DNA from 3 places in the Exiguobacterium sp. B2(2022) genome. Region 3 is predicted to be linked to each of the others. Evidence: riboswitches for the same ligand, from Rfam matches in the RefSeq annotation. Region 3 holds a riboswitch; each other region holds the start of a gene.
The links. A riboswitch is a leader RNA that binds a small molecule or an ion and turns the genes downstream of it on or off. The one in region 3 is predicted to bind S-adenosylmethionine.
Positions count from the first base shown of each region.

Region 1: linked by a shared signal. The riboswitch ahead of mtnK (S-methyl-5-thioribose kinase) and the one ahead of ON063_RS10805 (Na+/H+ antiporter NhaC family protein) in region 3 are both predicted to bind S-adenosylmethionine.
Region 2: linked by a shared signal. The riboswitch ahead of ON063_RS02900 (MetQ/NlpA family ABC transporter substrate-binding protein) and the one ahead of ON063_RS10805 (Na+/H+ antiporter NhaC family protein) in region 3 are both predicted to bind S-adenosylmethionine.

Region 1 covers NZ_JAPEHX010000037.1:16,927-25,307, forward strand. The annotation lists gene ON063_RS08915 (PadR family transcriptional regulator) at 1-232, shown strand, start outside; gene ON063_RS08920 (DUF4188 domain-containing protein) at 204-686, shown strand; gene ON063_RS08925 (cupin domain-containing protein) at 705-1,238, opposite strand; gene ON063_RS08930 (methylthioribulose 1-phosphate dehydratase) at 1,252-1,869, opposite strand; gene ON063_RS08935 (2-hydroxy-3-keto-5-methylthiopentenyl-1-phosphate phosphatase) at 1,866-2,516, opposite strand; gene ON063_RS08940 (2,3-diketo-5-methylthiopentyl-1-phosphate enolase) at 2,513-3,667, opposite strand; SAM riboswitch class I at 3,738-3,839, opposite strand; SAM riboswitch class I at 4,045-4,147, shown strand; gene mtnK (S-methyl-5-thioribose kinase) at 4,230-5,381, shown strand; gene mtnA (S-methyl-5-thioribose-1-phosphate isomerase) at 5,378-6,412, shown strand; gene ON063_RS08955 (sugar ABC transporter substrate-binding protein) at 6,405-7,433, shown strand; gene ON063_RS08960 (sugar ABC transporter ATP-binding protein) at 7,433-8,381, shown strand, end outside.
Region 2 covers NZ_JAPEHX010000009.1:6,802-15,182, reverse strand. The annotation lists gene ON063_RS02930 (hypothetical protein) at 1-1,168, opposite strand, end outside; gene ON063_RS02925 (hypothetical protein) at 1,165-2,457, opposite strand; gene ON063_RS02920 (DUF302 domain-containing protein) at 2,557-2,940, opposite strand; gene ON063_RS02915 (Spx/MgsR family RNA polymerase-binding regulatory protein) at 3,102-3,497, shown strand; gene ON063_RS02910 (methionine ABC transporter permease) at 3,528-4,190, opposite strand; gene ON063_RS02905 (methionine ABC transporter ATP-binding protein) at 4,162-5,196, opposite strand; gene ON063_RS02900 (MetQ/NlpA family ABC transporter substrate-binding protein) at 5,208-6,029, opposite strand; SAM riboswitch class I at 6,103-6,206, opposite strand; gene ON063_RS02895 (iron-containing alcohol dehydrogenase) at 6,248-7,264, opposite strand; gene ON063_RS02890 (aminotransferase class I/II-fold pyridoxal phosphate-dependent enzyme) at 7,261-8,381, opposite strand, start outside.
Region 3 covers NZ_JAPEHX010000049.1:21,620-24,963, forward strand. The annotation lists gene ON063_RS10800 (GGDEF domain-containing protein) at 127-1,806, shown strand; SAM riboswitch class I at 1,905-2,000, shown strand; gene ON063_RS10805 (Na+/H+ antiporter NhaC family protein) at 2,070-3,344, shown strand, end outside.

The sequences.
Region 1 (8,381 bases), on a different contig from region 3:
CAGCAAAATTACACATCATGAACGACTGCTACGGGAACGACTGGAGACGTATAAAGCCATCGAGACGATGATTCAAGCGAGCGACTCGCATTCACCTGACGCTGTTTATTGGCTGTTGACACTCGATTATGGAAAACGCCAAACGAATGCATTGATGGAATGGTGTGAAGCAGCTGTGATCACCCTCAAAGGAGGAGAAAATGATGGCGCGCAAAATGGCCGTCCCGAATGAAGAAGTGGTAGTGTTTGTCATTGGCTTACGAGTGAATCGTTTGCGATCGATTCGAAAATGGTGGCCGGTCTTCAATGCCATGCCGGCCATGCTGAAAGAACTGTATACACAAAAGGAACTTGGCTTTCTATCACATGACTTGACGATTGGCTGGCGCTCGGTCACGTTGATTCAATATTGGCGGTCAACAGATGAATTACTCGACTATGCCCACGGGAAAACGCATCTTGAAGCTTGGAAATCATTCAATCAAAAGGCAAGAGCGACGGATGTCGTTGGTATTTTCCACGAAACGTACGCGGTGAGTAATTATGAGACGATGTACGTCAATCTGCCAGACCGTGGTCTCGGTAAAGCGCTTGGTACTGTGGATGTAGGCAAAGGAAGAAATTCGGCAAAAGAGCGATTGGATGAACGGTCTTTACACAAGCAAAAGCAACGGACAGATGCATGACGCACCTGCCCGTTTTTATTATGCATTCACATTTTCTTTGTCGTAGATCGGCACCCAGCCCTCGGTCGTCACGAAAATACGAACGGCGACGACTTGGCGGTCTTCTTGCAACGTAAAGTAATGACGCGTGTTGACCGGCACCGAGATGAGGTCACCCGGATTGAGCTCGATATTAAAGTATCCGCGCTCTGCATCGTCAATCGCAAAGATGCCGTGACCACTGACGATGAAGCGAACCTCGTCGTCCGTATGGTGATGTTCTTTTTGGAAGTTGACGAGCAATTCGTCTAAGTTTGGCGTCGCATCAGACAAGGAAATAACGTCAGCCGTTTGATAACCACGTCGCGTCGATACGTCTTGAATTTCGTCTTGGAACGTCGATAAAATGACAGCTTTGTCTTCATCTGTCAGTTGATAGTTTTCTTGAAGGGAAGCTGGTAATTTCGCGATATCCCATGCTTCGTAAAGGATGCCTCGTGAGTCTAAAAAGTCACGTACCTCTTGTTGATCACTGACACGTTCTTCGGTTTGTTGAAAATAAATTGTTGCCATGTTGAATTCCTCCTTATGAATGGACGCCTAAGGCGCGTAATTTTAATGAGTAGCTAAATAAAAATTCATATGCTTCTAAATAACGTTTTGCTGCAGCGGGCGTCTCCCCCCAAACGGTAATCCCGTGGTTCCGGATGAGGACGGCACCGGCATCGCTTGTGACATGTGGGGCAAATGCACGGGCGAGTGTCGGGATATCCGCATGGTTCTCGATGATGGGGATTTGGACGCTTGCCGTTTCCTCCCAATAGCCGAGTGCCTTTATGATTTCTTGACCCGTGAACGTGACATGTCCGTTCGTCGCGTAAAGCTCTGAGATGACGTTGTTGTCGACCGTGTGCACGTGAAGGGAACAGGTTGCGTTCGTCTTGTTAAAGATTTCGACGTGTAGCAACGTCTCCGCGGACGGTTTGCCTGTTTGCTCTCCAATCAATTGACCGGTCGCATCGACGAGGACGAAGTCTTCATCCGTACGCTTCCGTTTATCACGACCACTTGCTGTCACGAGGAACGTCAACGGGTCGTCCGATACGCGAATCGCCAAGTTGCCACTCGTCCCAGGGAACCAGTCCCTTGCGGCAAGCTCGTCTTTAATGTCGGCAAGTTCAATCCATCGTTCTTTTACGGTCATACGTTCACTCCTTTCATGTGAGCTGAAATGTCATAGAATGTCTCGAACGGAACATAGTGGAGGCCTTCCGCCTCGCATAGCGAAATCAGTTGACCGCGCGCATACACGACGTCGGCACGTTTGGCGATTTCAAAATCGGTGACGGAGTCCCCGATGACAATCAACGTGTCGGTAGGTGCGACAATCTGTCGGGCAATCGTCGGTTTGCAACATCCGCAATCGTTCGAACAATGGGCATCACATGAATGAGGCCATGTAACGCGCGCTGTCGCTTCTGAAAAATCAACGTGATTGCAGTAGATGTGTTCCGGTGCGACATGACCTCCTAGAATCGGATGGACGAAAAAGTCCATGCCCCCACTGACGACATCAAACCGAAAGCCGTGCGACTGGGTCTCTTGCAAAAACTCGACAAACCCCGCTCGAAGCGTGATGGTCGACTGAAGAAACTCACGATACCGCTCTTGCTGGTTACTCGGGAGCAGGCTGAACATCTGACCGACGCCTTCTCGAATGGAGAGCGTTCGGTTCAAAACACCATCTTTGAGTTCGACCCATTCAGGTGGGGCGAAGCGTCGCATCAACGCGATGATGTTATCTTCTTCCGTGATGGTTCCGTCGAAATCACAGATGACGTGCGTACTCATCGCGCACCCCACGCATTCAGCGCAGTCGATAACGCATCGGTCTCGCTCGTTTTACCGATTGCCTGATCGATTGCTTGGCGGAATGCCCTCGCACCGGCAACCGCACCGTCGGGATGCCCATGAATCCCACCGCCTGCATTGATGACGACATCCGTTCCGAAGTCACGAATCAAATCCGGAACGAGTCTTGGGTGAATCCCGGCAGACGGGACCGTCAGAATCGGTTTCGTCCAATGGGATTCCGTCGCATACGTTTGAATCTGTTGTGTTTCGTCTTTCGGTGTCGAGAGTGAACCATATGGCGACGGGAAGAGCGTCAAGTCCGCCCCGGCGAGTCGAATCAGTTTCCCGAAAAGGAGGGAATGACGAATCGATCCGGTCAACGCTCCCGCGAAAGCGGGATGTGCCAAAATCGGGACGTGAATCTCAGGGTCTTTGGCGAGCTCTCGTAACGCATCGAGCCCGTACGTATACACATTGAACAACAGTGCGGTCGCGCCTGCCTCGATCAAACGTTTTGCCTGGTCGCGTAAGGTGAAAACGGGTCCGCTCAACGTGACGGCGTATAGAACGGAACGACCCGTCAGTTCTTGATGTTCTTGAATGATCGATGCCCCGACCCGTGCCCGTTCGATCGATGGGGTGAGCGGGTTGTCATATAAAATCTCATCGTCTTTCACGAGATCGATGCCACCTGCAAACTGGTCACGAAGTTGTGTCGCCAAAAAATCAAGGTCACGCCCGATGACGCCTTTGAAGATGCTCATGGCGAGCGGTCGGTCGTGTACTTGAAGGATGTTGCGGACACCTTCGACGCCGAATGCGGCACCCGGAAAGTCCGATGCGAGCTCATTCGGGAACGATAGGTCGACAAATTGGACGTTTGGGTCGAGCGACAGTTTTCCGAATGTCGTCGTCAGAATGGACGAGAAGTCCGGCGTCACATTATGTAGCGGGTAACGAATCGAGAAACGACTCGTCGTTTCCTGTTGGGAGGTATCGATGACCTCGCCACGGAACGCCTGTAGTTGATGCTGTTCGAGATGGTTCAATTCGGTCCATGTTCCGACGGTCAGCTCATGTGCGATTTTCTCAGCCACGCGTTCGACGTGATCGGTATGTTTGATTTCATAAGTTGCGATGATTCCCATAAGTTCCTCCTTTCAGGTCAAACAAAAAATGACCTCATGCCAAGGCAAGAGGTCATTCGAAAACAATGAACTCTTATCTCTCAGCGATAGCTGCAAGAATTAGCACCGTGCCATTTCTGGTCGGTTGCTGCGACATCATCGGGCTTGTCCCTCCGTCTGCTCTTGATAAGAATAGTTGTGAAGTTGTGAAATTTAATTGAATTTTTACATAGAATCGCTCACTCGTCAATTCCTTTTTTTGAGAAAAAAAGTTTTAAAATAATGTTTCTATATATGCGTGTCAAAAATAGGGAGTCGACCGAAAATAGAGGATTGACAACTAGCGTGCCTAGTCCGTAATATTCGTCTCAACACGTCAAACACAATTACATCATTTACTCTTATCGCGAGTTGGCAGAGGGAATTGGCCCTAAGACGCCGCAGCAACCGACCATTTGGCACGGTGCTACATCCACCAGACATATGTCTGAAAGATGAGAGGAACAACCAATTTGGGTGTGCCTCTTTCTCGCGGAGAAAGGGGCTTTTTTCATGCATAGATTCAAGAAAGGGGAAAATCATCATGGCTTATGAGGCGTTTACAGAACAAAGTGTCGTCGAACACGTTCGACAGTTGGGGTTACTAGAAGAGGGGATTGCAGAATGTGAGGAAATCGGAGATGGAAATTTAAATCTCGTCTTTCGCATTCGTCAAGGAGAAACGTCATTGATCGTGAAACAGGCGTTACCGTATGCAAAAGTCGTGGGAGAGAGCTGGCCACTCACGCTCGACCGTTCGTGGATTGAACAACTGGCACTCCGTGAGTTTTCAAGAGTCGTACCGCAATTCGTACCGGATGTAATCGGGAGCGATCGTGAACTTGCCTATACGATTTTGGAAGATTTGTCAGCGTTTGAAATCGTCCGGACGGGCTTCCTAAAAGGAGAGAGCTATCCGAATTTGGCGCGTCACGTCGGTACATTCCTCGGTGAAACGTTGTTTGCGACGTCTGACTATGCGAACGGACCGCTCGCCAAGAAACAAATCGAAAAAGAGTATTACAATCCAGAGCTATGCGACATCACGGAAAAGCTGATTTTCACCGACCCGTATCGTGATGCAGAATCGAATCAAATCGAAGCGACCCTTCGTCCGGACGTGGAACAACTGTGGTCAGACCTCGCCTTGAAAATTGAAGTGACGAAATTGAAGGTCGGCTTCGTGACAAAACATGAAGCGTTGCTACATGGAGATTTACATACAGGAAGCATTTTTGCGACGCGTCAAGAAACGAAAATCATCGATCCTGAGTTTGCGTTTTACGGCCCATTCGGTTTTGACATCGGTCAAATCATTGCCCATCTGGTGTTCTCGACATATGCGCATCCGTTGAAGCGGTTCGAACGCTTCACAGAAGTGCTCACTGTTTGGGAGACGTTCGAGAAAACGTTCCGTACACGCTTCACACAGGCGGTCGAACCGTTCAACACAGTAGGATTCGTGGACGAACTGTTGCCATCGATTTTGAGTGATGCGATCGGCTACGCAGGCTGCGAATTGATTCGACGGACGGTCGGTCTAGCGGGCGTTGCTGACTTAGAAACATTACCAGACAACCTTCGGATCGAACGGAAACGTCACGCCCTAGAACTTGGCACGCGTCTCATCAAACAGCGTCATCAGATTCAATCCATCGATCAGCTGATCCCGGTTCTATCGGAGGTGCGGGTATGAGTGTGCAAAGCATACATTTCGATGCCGACACGGAAGTGTTGACGATTTTAGATCAGACACAGTTGCCGCAAGAAGAGCGCTATGTCGAAGTTTTGACGCTCGAACAGGCCGAACAGGCAATCAAGTCGCTCCAAGTCCGAGGTGCGCCGGCCATCGCTTACTTCGGGGCGTTCGTCCTTGCGAAAGAGGCATCACGTCTCCAGGACAATTTATATTTTCACCGCCAATTGGACCAGGTCGGCCAACGGTTGATTGCGACAAGACCAACAGCGGTCAACTTACAACACGTCATCGAATCACTCCTTCGACTGAATGTGGGGGAAGACTTTGAGCAGATCGCAAAAGCCATCAAGGCGCGTGCGATTGAAATCTATGAACAAGACGTGGCCACGTATCGCACGATTGGTGAACATGCGTTGACCGTGTTACCTGCCGGGGGGAACGTGTTGACGATTTGTAACGCCGGTGCCATTGCGACGTCACGGTACGGTACCGCGCTCGCGCCGTTCTATGTCGGAAAAGAGCGGGGCATCCCGTTTCGTGTGTTCGCGTCGGAAACTCGTCCACTGCTTCAAGGGGCACGGTTGACGGTATGGGAGCTCGACCGGGCAGACATCGACGTCACATTGATCACGGATAATATGGCGGCATGGACGATTCAGACGAAACAAATCGATGCCATCATCGTCGGGGCGGATCGCATCACTCGTACCGGTCATACGGCCAACAAGATTGGGACACTCCAGCTCGCGATTTTGGCGAAGCATTACGGCATCCCGTTTTATGTGGCAGCCCCGCATTCGACGTTTGATTTGGAAGCAGACGACACGATTCAAATCGAAGAACGGGACGCGCATGAAGTGACACATATCGGGGGACACCCGACGGCACTTGTCGGCATCACCGTCTTCAATCCGGCGTTTGATGTGACCCCACCAGAACTCATCACCGGTCTGATCACAGAGACAGGTGTGCTCGAACCGACCGAGTCGGTCATTGTTGAACACGTAGGAGGAAACGCATATGTCTAAAAAAATCATCTTCTTCCTGTTGACCGTCATCCTAGCGCTTGCCGGATGCACGAACGAACAGGCGCAACCGAAGGAGACGCTTCCGAAAGACCTAGAGGTCGCCCTCGTCATGCAGATGTCGATTGGGACGTTCTCTTCGCAGTATATCGAAGGGGTGACCGAGCAAGTCGAAGCGTTCGGAGGCAACGTGAAAGTGTATAACGCCGATAATGATTTGTCGAAGATGGCGAGTTACGTTGATACGGCGACAACACAAGGGGTCGATGTGATCTTGATTGACCACGGACGTGCCGATGCCTTGAAAGAGCCTGTTCAACGGGCACTCGATAAGGGCATCAAAGTCGTCGCATTCGACAACGATTTAACGAATGAAGGGGTGACGGTCATCGACCAAGATGATTATTCCCTCGCTTGGCGCTCACTCAAAGCACTTGCTGAAGATTTGGACGGCGAAGGAAACATCGTCACGATTTGGGTCGGCGGATTCACCCCGATGGAACGTCGTCATACGATTTATGATGCGTTCTTGAAACGCTACCCGGGCATCCAAGAAGTTGCGAAGTTCGGTTCGGCGACGAATAACACGGCGCTCGATACGCAAAGTCAGATGGAGGCGATTTTGAAGAAGTATCCGGAAGGCGAAATCGATGCGGTGTTTGCGATGTGGGATGAGTTCGCAAAAGGGGCGAGCCGTGCCATCAAGCAGGCAGGACGTGACGAGATTGCCGTCTACGGGATTGACTTGAGTGACGAAGACTTACAACTCATGCAAGAAGAGGGGAGTCCGTGGGGCGTGACGGCCGCTACGGATCCTGCTGAAATTGGTCGCATCCAAGTCCGTTACGCTTATCAGAAAGTGGTCGGGGAAGAAACACCTTCGATTCACTCGGTCGACCCGTATTTAGTTGACCGTGATGTCTTGCCGGATGAGCCTGTCACGATGAACGACCTCGGACAGTACGTTAAGGGTTGGGGCGAGTCGAATGCGGCATGGTCGGACTGGATGAAGGAGACGGACTGATGATTCGCTTGGAACGAATCACGAAACAGTATGGTGACGTGACCGTACTCGATCAACTGTCGTTCAGCCTAAAACCGGGAGACATTCATGGACTCCTCGGTCTGAACGGGGCGGGTAAGAGTACGCTTATCAAACTGCTGAACGGAACGGTCGAACCGACGTCCGGCGAACTATCCATTGACGGGACGACTACGCGTCTCACACCGGCGGAAGCGATTCGTCAAGGCATCATCACCGTATCGCAAGAAGTGGATGATGCGCTCTATTTGGACTTGCCTGTATACGAAAATGTTCTCCCATGGCAGACGGTGAAGCGGATTCGCCCACAACTGTTGAAACAGCGGGCAAAAGACGTGCTATCCCGGGTCGATTTAGACATCGATCCAACGCGTCCGGCCGGTCACTACCCGCTCAGCGTAAAGCAACGTCTGCTCATCGCTCGGGCGCTTGAGAGTGATGCCAAGTATTTATTACTCGATGAACCGACCGCCGCCTTGTCGGAAACGGATACCGATGCCTTGCTTGAATTACTACAAACGCTGGCGGCAGAAGGAGTGGGGATTGTGCTGGTCACACACCGGTCAGACGAACTGACGCGCGTCACGTCAACATCTACGTTTCTTCGAGACGGACGCGTTGTATATGAGGGACCGTTTCAAACCCTTTCTACAGAAGCCGTTCAAACCTTTTTGAGTGGAACGACATTTGAAGGGACACAAGAGAAGGCAACCCCTGAAGAGGAGATTCGTTTGTCCGCGCAGGTGACTCTCCCTGCGTTCGGGACGAATCTCTCCGTTGAAGCGTACCGTGGGGAAGTGCTCGGGATTGGAGGATTGACGGGGAGCGGGAAGACGGAACTGGTGGAAGCCTTGTTCGGTCTTTCTGGGCTTCGTCAATCGATCACGGTTGACGGAACCACACACGTGATCAAAGAACCGATAGACGCCG
Region 2 (8,381 bases), on a different contig from region 3:
GAAACTCCTGACCGACCCACCCGTCGATGATCGTGAGGAGCGAATACGCTTCCGCGTCCCCCGCACGCTTGACCGGCTCTGCCTCATCGATGGCGTCCATCAACTCAGTCATGTCAATCCCTGCAGCCCGCAACACGTTCGGGTAATCAATCGTTGCCTTTCCGTTCAAAGGAGTCTTGTGGACGAACACGAACGGACCATTTGGTACGGCGGGATTCGATTCTATGTCCGCTTCAATCGATTCATCCGTCGCAAAATCGCGATCCGTGTACGTGAGACGGACGTCTTCCGTCACACGCTTGCCATCATCAATAAAAGAGAACGTGTAGAGCGGTGTCTCGACACCTGGTTCGAGTGATTCTGCTTGCAGTACCCGCTCGACTTTGAGCCCTTCAAATTGCTTTGGTTGCTGCTCTGGTTGCGAATAATCATCTTTTGTTATAAGGACAATCGGGTCATAAGAAAGTAACCCACCTTCCGACTTAGCGAAAATGTAAGCTTCTTTGGATTGTTCGTCGTAGCCGAGTGCGATTGTCATGCTTCCCATTTGCGCGTGATACGGTTCAATGATTGAGAGCGGAAAGATCCCTTCGTCCTCTCCGATGGTTAAATGGATACTTCCATTCAAAGAAGGGGTCACTTGAATCATCGTTTCGTCAATGAGATTGACGGGATTCTCGAAAACATCGGAATAATCGCTTTCCTTCAAACTCTCTTCTTGTTCCCCAGTCCCATTTGCAATCGTCGGGTGACTTGGGATGGTGACACCTTCAGAAGCCTGTACAAACGAAGGGAACTTCTCAACAAGTCCGACTCTCATCTTTGGAGAAAAGCCGTCCTGACAAATGACATAATTCTGTTCGCCTTTTACATACGTCACTAGCTTATAGGCATGTGCATCGTAGTCGGAAATCATGGCTTTTCGGTTCAAGACATACGAATGATAGACCGTGACGTCCTCATGGATTTGGGGAACCGGGTCATCGGTGCATGCAAGGAGTAAATCGCTCGCCCACGTCTCCGGACCAGTAGTAAAGCTGTTCGAGTTCATGTCTCGTACATCCCATTGTGAGGGCATATGGTCCAGTTTGACGACCTTTACCTCTTCACCACCACAACCCGATAAAATTCCAACTGTACATAACGTGAATAATAGTCGTTTCATCATGATTTTTCGTACTCCGGGAAAATATCCAAGAACACTTCCGCCCCTTTACTAGATAATTTAAATGTCTGCTCGCGAAGCGGGTCTGTCAGATAGATGTCGATTTTTTTTGACCGCTGTTTATAACTGACTTCAAACGCTTGACCTTTCCATCCATCCATCAACGTCAAGTATCGATAGTCTGCAGGCTCACCCTTTCGGCTGACCGGTTCTGCCTCCTTCAATACTTTCATGACTTGCTCAGATTCTTCCGTCGAGATTTCGATGAAATCAGGATAAGTGAGTGAATTCCCGTCAAACGGTTTACGGTGCGCAATGACTCTTGAACCGTCTTCTTGGTCCGGCATCCACTCTTCAAGCATCGAATCGGGTTCTTCGCCTTCTTTCAGCAACGTACCTTCAATAAAGCGAACCGTCATCGTTTCAGTCACGGGTTCGCCATCCCTCATGTAATGGAACGTATATAAGGGAACTGCTTCGCCTTCCGTTAGCTCTCCAGGTTCGACGATGGTGTCGACGCTTAGCCCCTCAAAGACTCGTTGTTCCACTGACGCAGGGTCTTCGAGTTCTTCAAACTGTAATTGCTGAAAAACAAAGCGTTCATTGAATGAAAAAAGAACATACGGTTGTGATGTTTTTCGATCGATTCCGATGGCAATCTGTTGATGCGGCATATCGATTCCGGTCGGTTGAAAACTAGTGAGCGAATGTCTCGTCGCTTTACCATCGAGTTCTAGTTCAAGCTCTCCGAATAGAGCCGGTTCAATTTCAAGTAACGTATCGGGGAACGGAATGATGTCGATTTCATCAATGTTTAGTTCGTCTGTTTTCATTAGATTGTCTTTTGAGGATGATGGTGTTTGATGAAGGCTAGGTAATCGCGGAACGCTGATTCCTTCAGATGTATTTACGAAGTCCGGGAACTTATCGATCGTCTCCGCCATCAATTGATTCGTATAATCTTCGCGACAGACGACATATCGTTCGTCACCTTCTAAATAGGTAACTACTTTCATCGAGTACGGATCCATGGATGACACGACCCCGTTTCGTCCTGCGAACACTGTCTGATATACAGTGACATCTCCATTTAGCTCCGTCGTTCGTTCACCCTCACATGCCTCGAGCACTTCTCTCGTTTCGTGTACTTGAACAAATTCTCCTTCTTTCGTGTAACTCTCGAGATTCCATTGATTTTCTATGTAATCTAGTTGAATGACTTCTATGTCAGATGCACCACATGCGCTTAACATGGAAGCGCCAAGCAACATCGCCATACCACGTTTGAACATATAATCCCTCCACTCATGCTTCTATCCAATTTTACCATTATCTAACTATCTTATACGAAAAAAAATCCGCTCATGTTTCATGAACGGATGGTACATCGATTATTTACTTTGGTCGATCGCACGTTGCAATCTAGATTCGACGTCCGCTGCGACGGCTTGTAAGGATTCGTCATCTATGAGGCGAATCAACGTTGTCGGTTTCGGCATGCCGATTTGGGTGTGATTGTCCTTTTCGAAAACGGCAATTTTACACGGGAGGAAGTAGCCTCCCTCTAGATGGTGCGACAGCACTTCTTTTGCTGCCTTTGGGTTGCACACTTCTAAAATGCGATACTCCCCTTCAATGGCCTGACCTTTTTTCTCTAACGTGTCGCTCAAATCAAAGTCCCATAATACACCGAATGCCTCATCTTTCAGCGCTTCTCCAAGACGGTCGATGACGTCCTCAACGGTACGGTCAGACTGTACAGTATAATCAAACATCTTCATTCCTCCTTATGTGGTCACTCTTGAAATCTGTACCCGAACGACGTCTTCTTCAATCAAAAAGAAACTGTATGTGATTTGAAACATAATCACGAAACGTAACGTATAAAAAGAGATAATAGTTAGAACCAAACTGATGTAAAGGAGAAGTGGTTGTCGTGACGGTCACGGTATTCACGCATACGAGCTGCAGTTCTTCCAGAAAAACGATTGATTGGTTGCGGGAACAAAAGATTCCCTTCATCGAAAAGAAATTGACAGACCAAGGCTTATCCTTTGGTGAATTTAAAGAAATGCTAAGTCTGACCGAGAATGGGACGACCGACTTGCTGTCGGTACAGAAGAGCGTCTATAAGCAAGCGGCTGAGAAACTCGACGAGATGTCGATCCGCGAACTGTACAGTTTTGTCGCATCAAACCCTCAAATCCTGAAAAGTCCGATTGTCTTCGACCATCATCGCATCCAGGTCGGTTTCAGTGAGAAAGAGATTCGGACGTTCATTCCTCGGCATGACCGCATCGCTGAACTAAAACGTTTGCTCCACAACGCATAAATCGTGTCGCCAAGGCGACACGATTCTTTTTTAGGCTCGTTTTAATCTAGCTGCCAATCGGTTTCCGAATGACTGAATCGATTGAACGAGTAGGATAAGGACAAAAATCGTCACATACATGACTTCCGGTTCGAAACGAAGGTGTCCGTATTGATACGCGATATCTCCAAGCCCACCGGCTCCAACGAGACCTGCCATGGCTGTCGCACCAATCAACCCGATTGTCGCAATCGTCAATCCGAGAACGATGGAAGAACGTGCCTCACGGATGAGGACGTACCAGATAATCTTTCTCGTTGAGATGCCCATCGCCTCATACGCCTCGATGACCCCGCGGTCGACTTCAAGAAGAGCAGACTCCATGAGCCGCGCGATGTATGGGGCGGTGAAGACGATGAGTGGTAGAAGTACGCCTTGGACCCCGATCGTCGTACCCATGATGAAGCGTGTGAACGGCAAGATGAAAAACAAGAGAATGATGAACGGAATCGAACGGATGACGTTGATGACGCTCGATAATCCACCGTACACGAACCGGTTTGCGAGACGCCCGTTCGGTCTCGTCAGTACGAGCAACGTCCCGAGCGGAAGTCCAATCAAGGTCGAGATGAGGAGCGCGATACTCGTCATCGTCAACGTTTGAATCGTTCCCGTCCAAATGAGGTCACCCCAGTCTGTCCAGAACTGTTGCATGGTTCGACACCTCCCTTACGTGTACGCCGCTCGTCTTCAAATAACGGACAGCAAGTTCTGTTTGATCGTGATCCCCGTCAAGGTGAACGAGCAGATTTCCGACAAGACCCGCTTTCAATTTCTTGATCCCGCCTCCGATGATGTTCGGTAAGATCCCGAATCGTTTCGTCAACTGCGCGAGCACCGCTTGCTCCGTTTGACTACCGATGAATGATAAATGAACGAGCGTGCCTCGCGTCTGTAATTCCGACACCACTTCTTCCGGAACATCGAGATTCGTCTTCAAGAACCGCTGCGTCGTTTCGTGTCTCGGGTTTGAGAAGACATCCAACACGTTGCCTTGTTCAATAATTTTCCCATGATCGATGACGGCGACTCGGTCACAGATTCGTTCAATCACTTCCATCTCATGCGTGATCAAGAAGATGGTCAATCCGAGTTCTCGGTTGATCTCGAGCAACAACTCTAAGATCGACTCGGTCGTCTCAGGGTCGAGCGCACTCGTCGACTCGTCGCTGAGGAGGATGTCCGGTTCATGGGCGAGCGCTCGCGCAATGGCGACACGCTGTTTTTGACCGCCTGACAATTGTTCCGGATAATGGTTCCGATGTTCGGATAAACCGACGATGTCGAGATAGCGGTCGACCCGTTCACGGATGACTTGCTTCCCGAGCCCTTCGAGGCGGAGCGGGATGGCGACATTCTCTTCGACGGTCGCGGTCTTTAATAGGTTGTAATGTTGAAAGATCATGCCGATTCGCTGACGTAAATTCGACAGACCTTTTTTCTTTAGCAGCGTGATGTCTTGTCCCTCAATCTCAACGACACCTGTCGTCGGGCGTTCTAATAGATTGATCATCCGGATAAGGGTACTCTTTCCGGCACCGCTTCGGCCGATGATGCCGAAGATCTCCCCTTTTTCGATTGTAAGGGAGACGTCGTCGAGCGCTGTGATTTTATCTCCATTGACGTGAAATTGCTTGGTGATTTGTTTCAGTTCAATCATCGAATCCCTCCTCAGAATGCTGGTACGACAGATCCATTGAATTCCTCTTCGATGAAAGCACGTACTTCATCCGAATGGTAGTAAGACTTCAACGTCTCAACGACCTCATCTTCTTTGTTGGCCGAGCGGACGACCACATAGTTCGGATACGGGTTGTCGACCGTGTCCTCATGGAACAGGGCATCCTCGTTGATGGAGAGACCTGCACCCATCGCGAAGTTCGTATTGATGGCTGCAAGTGCTACTTCCGGTAGCTGTGTGGGAAGCTGTGACGCTTCGAGTTCGATGAATTCGAGATTGAGCGGGTTTTCCGCGATATCTCGTTTCGTCGCTTTATCCGTCAGACCTTCTTTTAGTGTGATCAGACCTGCTGTTTCATATAGTCGCAAGGCACGAAGTTCGTTTGCCGGATCGTTCGGGACGGCCACTTTATCCCCTTCCTTTAAATCCTTGATATCTGTCAACTTCTCAGAATAAAGACCCATCGGGAATGCGACCGTTTTGAATACGTCGTCAATTTTATACCCTTTGTCTGACTTTTGTAGTTCGAGGAACGATAACGTCTGGTAACTGTTTACATCAAGGCTTCCTTCGTCGAGTGCCGTGTTCGGTGTGTTGTAATCATTGAATACTTTGATATCGATCTCAAGACCGTCCTCTTTCGCGAGTTCTTGTACTTTCTCCGCAATTTGCTCGTGTGGGCCACCGGTCACGCCGATCGTCAGTTCTTCCGTGCTGAGCGTCTCGCTCGCCTCGGATTGTCCACACGCAGAAAGTGCGATTGCTGCAAGGAATGATGTACCTGCCAAAAGTGTTTTTTGTTTGATGTTCATGAATAGTTCCTCCTCCAAATGAAAAGCCCGCTACTCACGAAGAGCGGCGGGCACGACAAGTGAAAGTCGGACACGCTCATCTCCCAGACGTCACGTCTGTTGGAATTAGCACCATGATCATACTGATCTGGTTGCCGGGTTTCATCGGGCCAGTCCCTCCACCACTCTTGATAAGCAATCGGTTTTATTATTTTGTTATTATATTACTGATAAAAGCATTATTTGTAAACCACTTCTTGAAGATTGATGAGAATTTCTTTTAACCGCTCTGAATCTTCAAGATTCCGAATCCCTTGAATCGTGATTTCTTCAACAATCGAAGTGACCAATTCATCGACTTGATCAGGATGAATCCCAAGTTGTGTTAGCGAAGTCGGCGCATCGATGGATTGAAGCCAGTCCTCGAGCAGGAAGGTGTCATCGGATCTAATCAACCGTTTTTGAACAATCAATCCGAACCCGACCTTATCCCCATGTAACCAATGATGAGTCGAATCAAAGCGACTAAGTGCATTATGAACGGCGTGCGCGACGGCAACACGTGTGCCGGCATCCCCGAACCCACCAACCGCACCACCGATTGCGAGGACATGGTCGACGATATATCGGACGTCCGTTCCATAACGACGAAAGTCCTGTTCATGAATCGACAAGTCCATCAATTTACCGCACTGCGCAGCAAGTGATAACCCGGACTGAATCCCTGCATCCTTTGAAGTCGTCCCGCTAATATAACGAGCCTCGAACCACTTTGCGACCGTGTCGATGACGCCAGCCTTGAAATAGTCATAAGGCGAATCACGTAACAGTCGTTCATCTGCGATGACGCGCTCGATGACGACCGGAAACGTGTCATAGCGAATGTAAGACCCTTCCTCACTGTAGATGACGCTCAGTGGTGTGAAGGCTGCACAGTTTGATACGAGTGTCGGGACAACAATGAGCGGGACTGACTGAGCGAATGCAATCCGCTTCGCCGTATCAATCAATTTACCTCCGCCGACGGCAATCCATACGTCTGGTCGATAGGCATTCAAACGATTTACTTCTTCGTCTGAACATTCACCGTAAAATCGTACACTCGGAATTTCTGCTAGACGAGGGAACACGCGAACCGCTTCACCGTATCCGTTCAATCCTCTCAAAACGAGTGCCTCCCGATTCCCAATCAACGTATGAAGGTCCTCGAGCGCATTATGCGAATGGTCATATTCGAGCACGGCCTGACGAATCACAAATGTACCTCCTCATAGGCTGCAAACAGTCTCTCAATCCGTTCTACCGCTTCATCAATCTTCTGTTCAGACGATACGAGACCGAAACGGATGTGGTGCTCTCCCTCTGTTCCGAAGAAGTAGCCTGGTGTGACGGCGACTCCCGCCTCGTGGAGTAACTTTGTCGAGAACGATTTTGCATCCCCCTCAGGTACTTTCGCCCATACAAAGAACGAACCCTTTGGTGCCTCAATCTCCCACCCCGCCCGGCGTAACCCATTAATCAATCGGTTTCGTCTTGTTTCGTAAAGTGAGGCTAGGTCGTCACGTAAGTCACGCGGGGATTCTAATGCCACGATCGCTGCCTCTTGAATGGCCGAGAAGACAGAGACGTGGACGTGATCTTGATATGTGTTGATGGCTTCGATGATATCGGCATTTCCGACCGCGAACGCGACACGCCACCCTGACATATTGAACGCCTTCGACATCGTGTATACTTCAATTCCAATATCTTTCGCACCATCTGCCTGCAGGAAGCTCGGTGGAACATAACCGTCGAACCCAATGCTTCCATAAGCGAAATCGTGGACGACCATCACATCATGCTTTTTCGCAAACGCGACGGTCTCTTCAAAGAATGCTGGTGTTGCGACAGCCCCAGTCGGATTGCTCGGGTAGTTCAAATACATGAGTTTCGCATGGCACGGATCGAGTGTTGAATAGTTCGGAAGAAAGCCATGTTCCTCTTTTAGCGTCAAATCGATGATTTCCGCACCTGCGAGCCTCGCTCCAGAGATGTAATCCGGGTAACCCGGGTTCGGGAGCAAAATCCCGTCACCTGGTTCGAGAAGGCATTGTGGGAGTGTGATCAAACCTGATTTACTACCAATCAAGATGGCGACTTCTCGTTCCGGGTCGAGTTCGACACCATATTCACGAGAGTAAAATGATGCGACCGCCTGTTTCAATCGGGTCTGTCCTCGAAATGGACCGTATTGGTGTGTGGTCGGGTCCGTGAGGGCACGTTCGAGCGCCTCACAGATTGGAGCGGGCGTCGGTAAATCGGGTGTCCCTTGCCCGAGTCGGATGACGCTCTTCCCGCTTGCCTCTACCGCTGCGACCTCTTCTGCTAATC
Region 3 (3,344 bases):
TAGAGGATATTCCGTGTATACTCAATGCTAGAATTCAAGCATCATTGGACAGAAGCAGGACTCACACGAAATCGTGACGAATCTTTACTATTAAATCTTGAAATGTCCCATGCTAGGAGGGAACACATGAACCACTTTCGTAAGATGTCCGTGCTCGGTTGGAGTATATGGAGTGCCCTGTTCATCTTCACCATCGCACTATTTGCATTGGATATCCTACACGCCCCAACAATCGATTCGTTGTCGTTTATTTTAATTTCGTTGCTTGTCATCATTTTTCAACTCGACTCGATCGAAGTCAAAGGTGTGTACTTCACATTTTCTGAAAGTATCGTCTTAATTTTATTTTTATTCTTTGGATTCGAAACAGCACTCATCGTCAACCAAATCGGATTGTTCGTCTTTCAATTCGCCAATTTGAAACCGAAAGTCGCCATCCGTCGTTTCCGCTTCACGTATCCGTGGAATGCCATTACAGCTTACTTAGAAATTGTCATCCCAGCAGCTGTCTATCTCGCCCTTGGTGGGGAGACCGGTCTCGACTTTTATTCGCAAGATTCGTTCGTGCCGCTCGCTGGATTGTTCCTTGCCATCTTCTTAAACACGGTGTTTCAAAAGTATCAGGTGAAATGGTGGTTCCGCGTCGACATCGCATTGAGCGACTTTATGAAGATTGCCTTCTATACGTACGTCGTCAGTTTGATTTTCATCTTAGCGGCAGCGTTTTTCCGAGAGACCAACTTACTCGTCGTCAGTAGCATCGCCGCTGCGTTGACGTTCTTCATAAAGCGGCTTCTCATTCAAAAAGAGCGGCAAGATGCATTCAAATCCTTGATTGAGCAATACGATGAAGCGAAAGAGGCTGTTTCCTTGTCGCAGAGCGAGGCGCAAGCCATCGAAGTGTTTTTAAGTCAATGCGAACAGCTGAATCATTATGATGAAGGGTATGTCGAGTTTAAATTATTTGAACGCACCCTGTACTTTGATTTAAAGACGCGACAGCCCATCGATCGACCCATCGTCTTTACGTTGCTTGACATGAGTCAGCCAATCGAGCAAATCCTCGACTATGAAATGCGCTTTGAATGGGATACTTCCCTATCTGATGCTTTCCACGACGATTACCACAGCTTCGTTTCTGTTCGCTCGGAGGAAATCGAAGAGATTCGCACCTGGATTGTTATGATGGGAGAACCTGTATACGGTTATCCGAAGATTATTCAGCACGAGATCATCAAATTGTTAAAATCGTTCAACCGGACCATTAGCCGTTGTCACGAACGAGACCGCCTCTATACCGAGAGTCGGACGGACAGTTTAACGCTTCTCGCTAATGCACGTGCGTTTTATGAATATGGCATTCAACAAATATCCGATATGTCGGTATATCCGATATCGGTCGCCATGCTCGATATTGATTTTTTCAAAAAGATTAACGATACGTACGGTCATCAGGTCGGGGACCATGTGTTACAAGAGTTCGGACGACGAATCCGTCAGGTGCTTCGTCCCGATGACTTTGCTGCACGTTATGGCGGCGAAGAATTTATTTTACTGCTCAATCATTGTGACATGAACCAAGCAATCGAAATCACGGAGCGAATTCGCCATCAAATCGAAGCGAAACCATTTCATGTCGACCACCATGAGATTTCTGTCACCGCCTCCATTGGGGTCGATACAATTGAAGCGTTCGGGAACAAGCGACTCGACGATACGATTCGAAACGCGGACCGTGCCCTGTATGTTGGTGGAAAATATGCAGGACGTAACCGTGTGGCGCACTTCAACAATTTAACGACGTAAACTCCCCTTTCTCACATCGAATTGGGGAGTTTTTAGGTTGACAACTAGATTTGAAACAGGTACGTTAGGGAACGTGTTTGATAATAGGATAGCTTAACTTTTTATCGAGAGAGACGGAGGGACTGGCCCTATGAAGTCTCGGCAGCGGGGAACCTGTGCCAAATCCAGCGGGCGTATTGCTCGAAAGATGAAAAGGGTATTTCACACGAAGGACCTTTTTCTCAAGAAAAAGGTCCTTTTTATTTTTTAGTGAGGTGATTATTTTGGAACAACCAACAGCAAACAAATGGGCACTCTTGCCGTTACTCGTCTTCTTACTCTTCTTCATCGGAGCGGGTGTCTATTACGGAGACTTCTATAAGTTTCCGGTACTCGTTGCGGCCATCATCGCCTTGATGGTTGCGGCATTCATGACAAAAGGAAGTGCCACTCAAACCGTCGAGCGCATCGCGCAAGGTGCCGGAAATTCGGGAATCATCATTATGATTTTTATCTTCTTACTGGCCGGTGCCTTTTCAACGGTAGCCGAATCAATCGGTGCCATCGACGCGACGGTCAACGCGGCGTTGACGCTTTTACCCCCATCGCTTCTCTTAAGTGGACTATTCGTCATTGCTGCTTTCATTTCAATGGCAATGGGTACATCGACCGGAACGATTGCGGCACTTGCGCCGATTGCCCTCGGTATTCATGAGGAAAGTGGTGTGAACGTCGCCATCGCAGCCGCGGCAGTTGTCGGCGGAGCCATGTTCGGAGACAACCTTTCATTCATTTCGGATACGACCATTGCTGCCGTAAGGACACAACGGACGAACATGCGCGATAAGTTCCGAACGAACTTCTGGATCGTGCTACCCGCCGCTATCATCACGACGATTTTACTAGCGGTCTTATCGAACGGTGAATCGACGGTCGATGTCGCCGCATTCGAATGGTATAAACTCATTCCGTATCTTGCGGTCATCGGACTGGCGTTAACGGGGCTGAACGTCATTCTCGTCCTGTTGGGCGGGATTACGCTAACCGGAATCATCGGTCTTCTCGATGGAAGCTTATCCGTCACAGCATTTGTGACCGCTATCGCCGATGGTATGGTCGGTATGGCCGAAATCTCGTTCTTGACGTTACTCATGGGCGGCCTCGTCGGACTCATTTCGCACAACGGTGGACTCACGTATTTGCGTGATGCGCTGACGTCACGGATTCAAAAACGTGCTGGTGCCGAATGGAGTATCGCTGGTCTCGTCAGTGCGACGAACGTAGCGACTGCGAACAATACGATTTCCATTCTCGTAGCCGGACCACTCGCCGCGAACATTGCGGACGAATATGACATCGAACGGAAAAAATCAGCGAGTGTGCTCGATATCTTCTCATGTGGTGTACAAGGGATTCTCCCATACGGAGCGCAACTTCTCATCGCCGCAGAGTTGACGAAGACCGCTTCGCCTGACCTCGTCCCGTTCATGTTTTATCCGTTCCTCCTCTTTATTTGTGGAGGAATTGCCATCGCATTGAATTTCCCGCGTTTTAAAAAG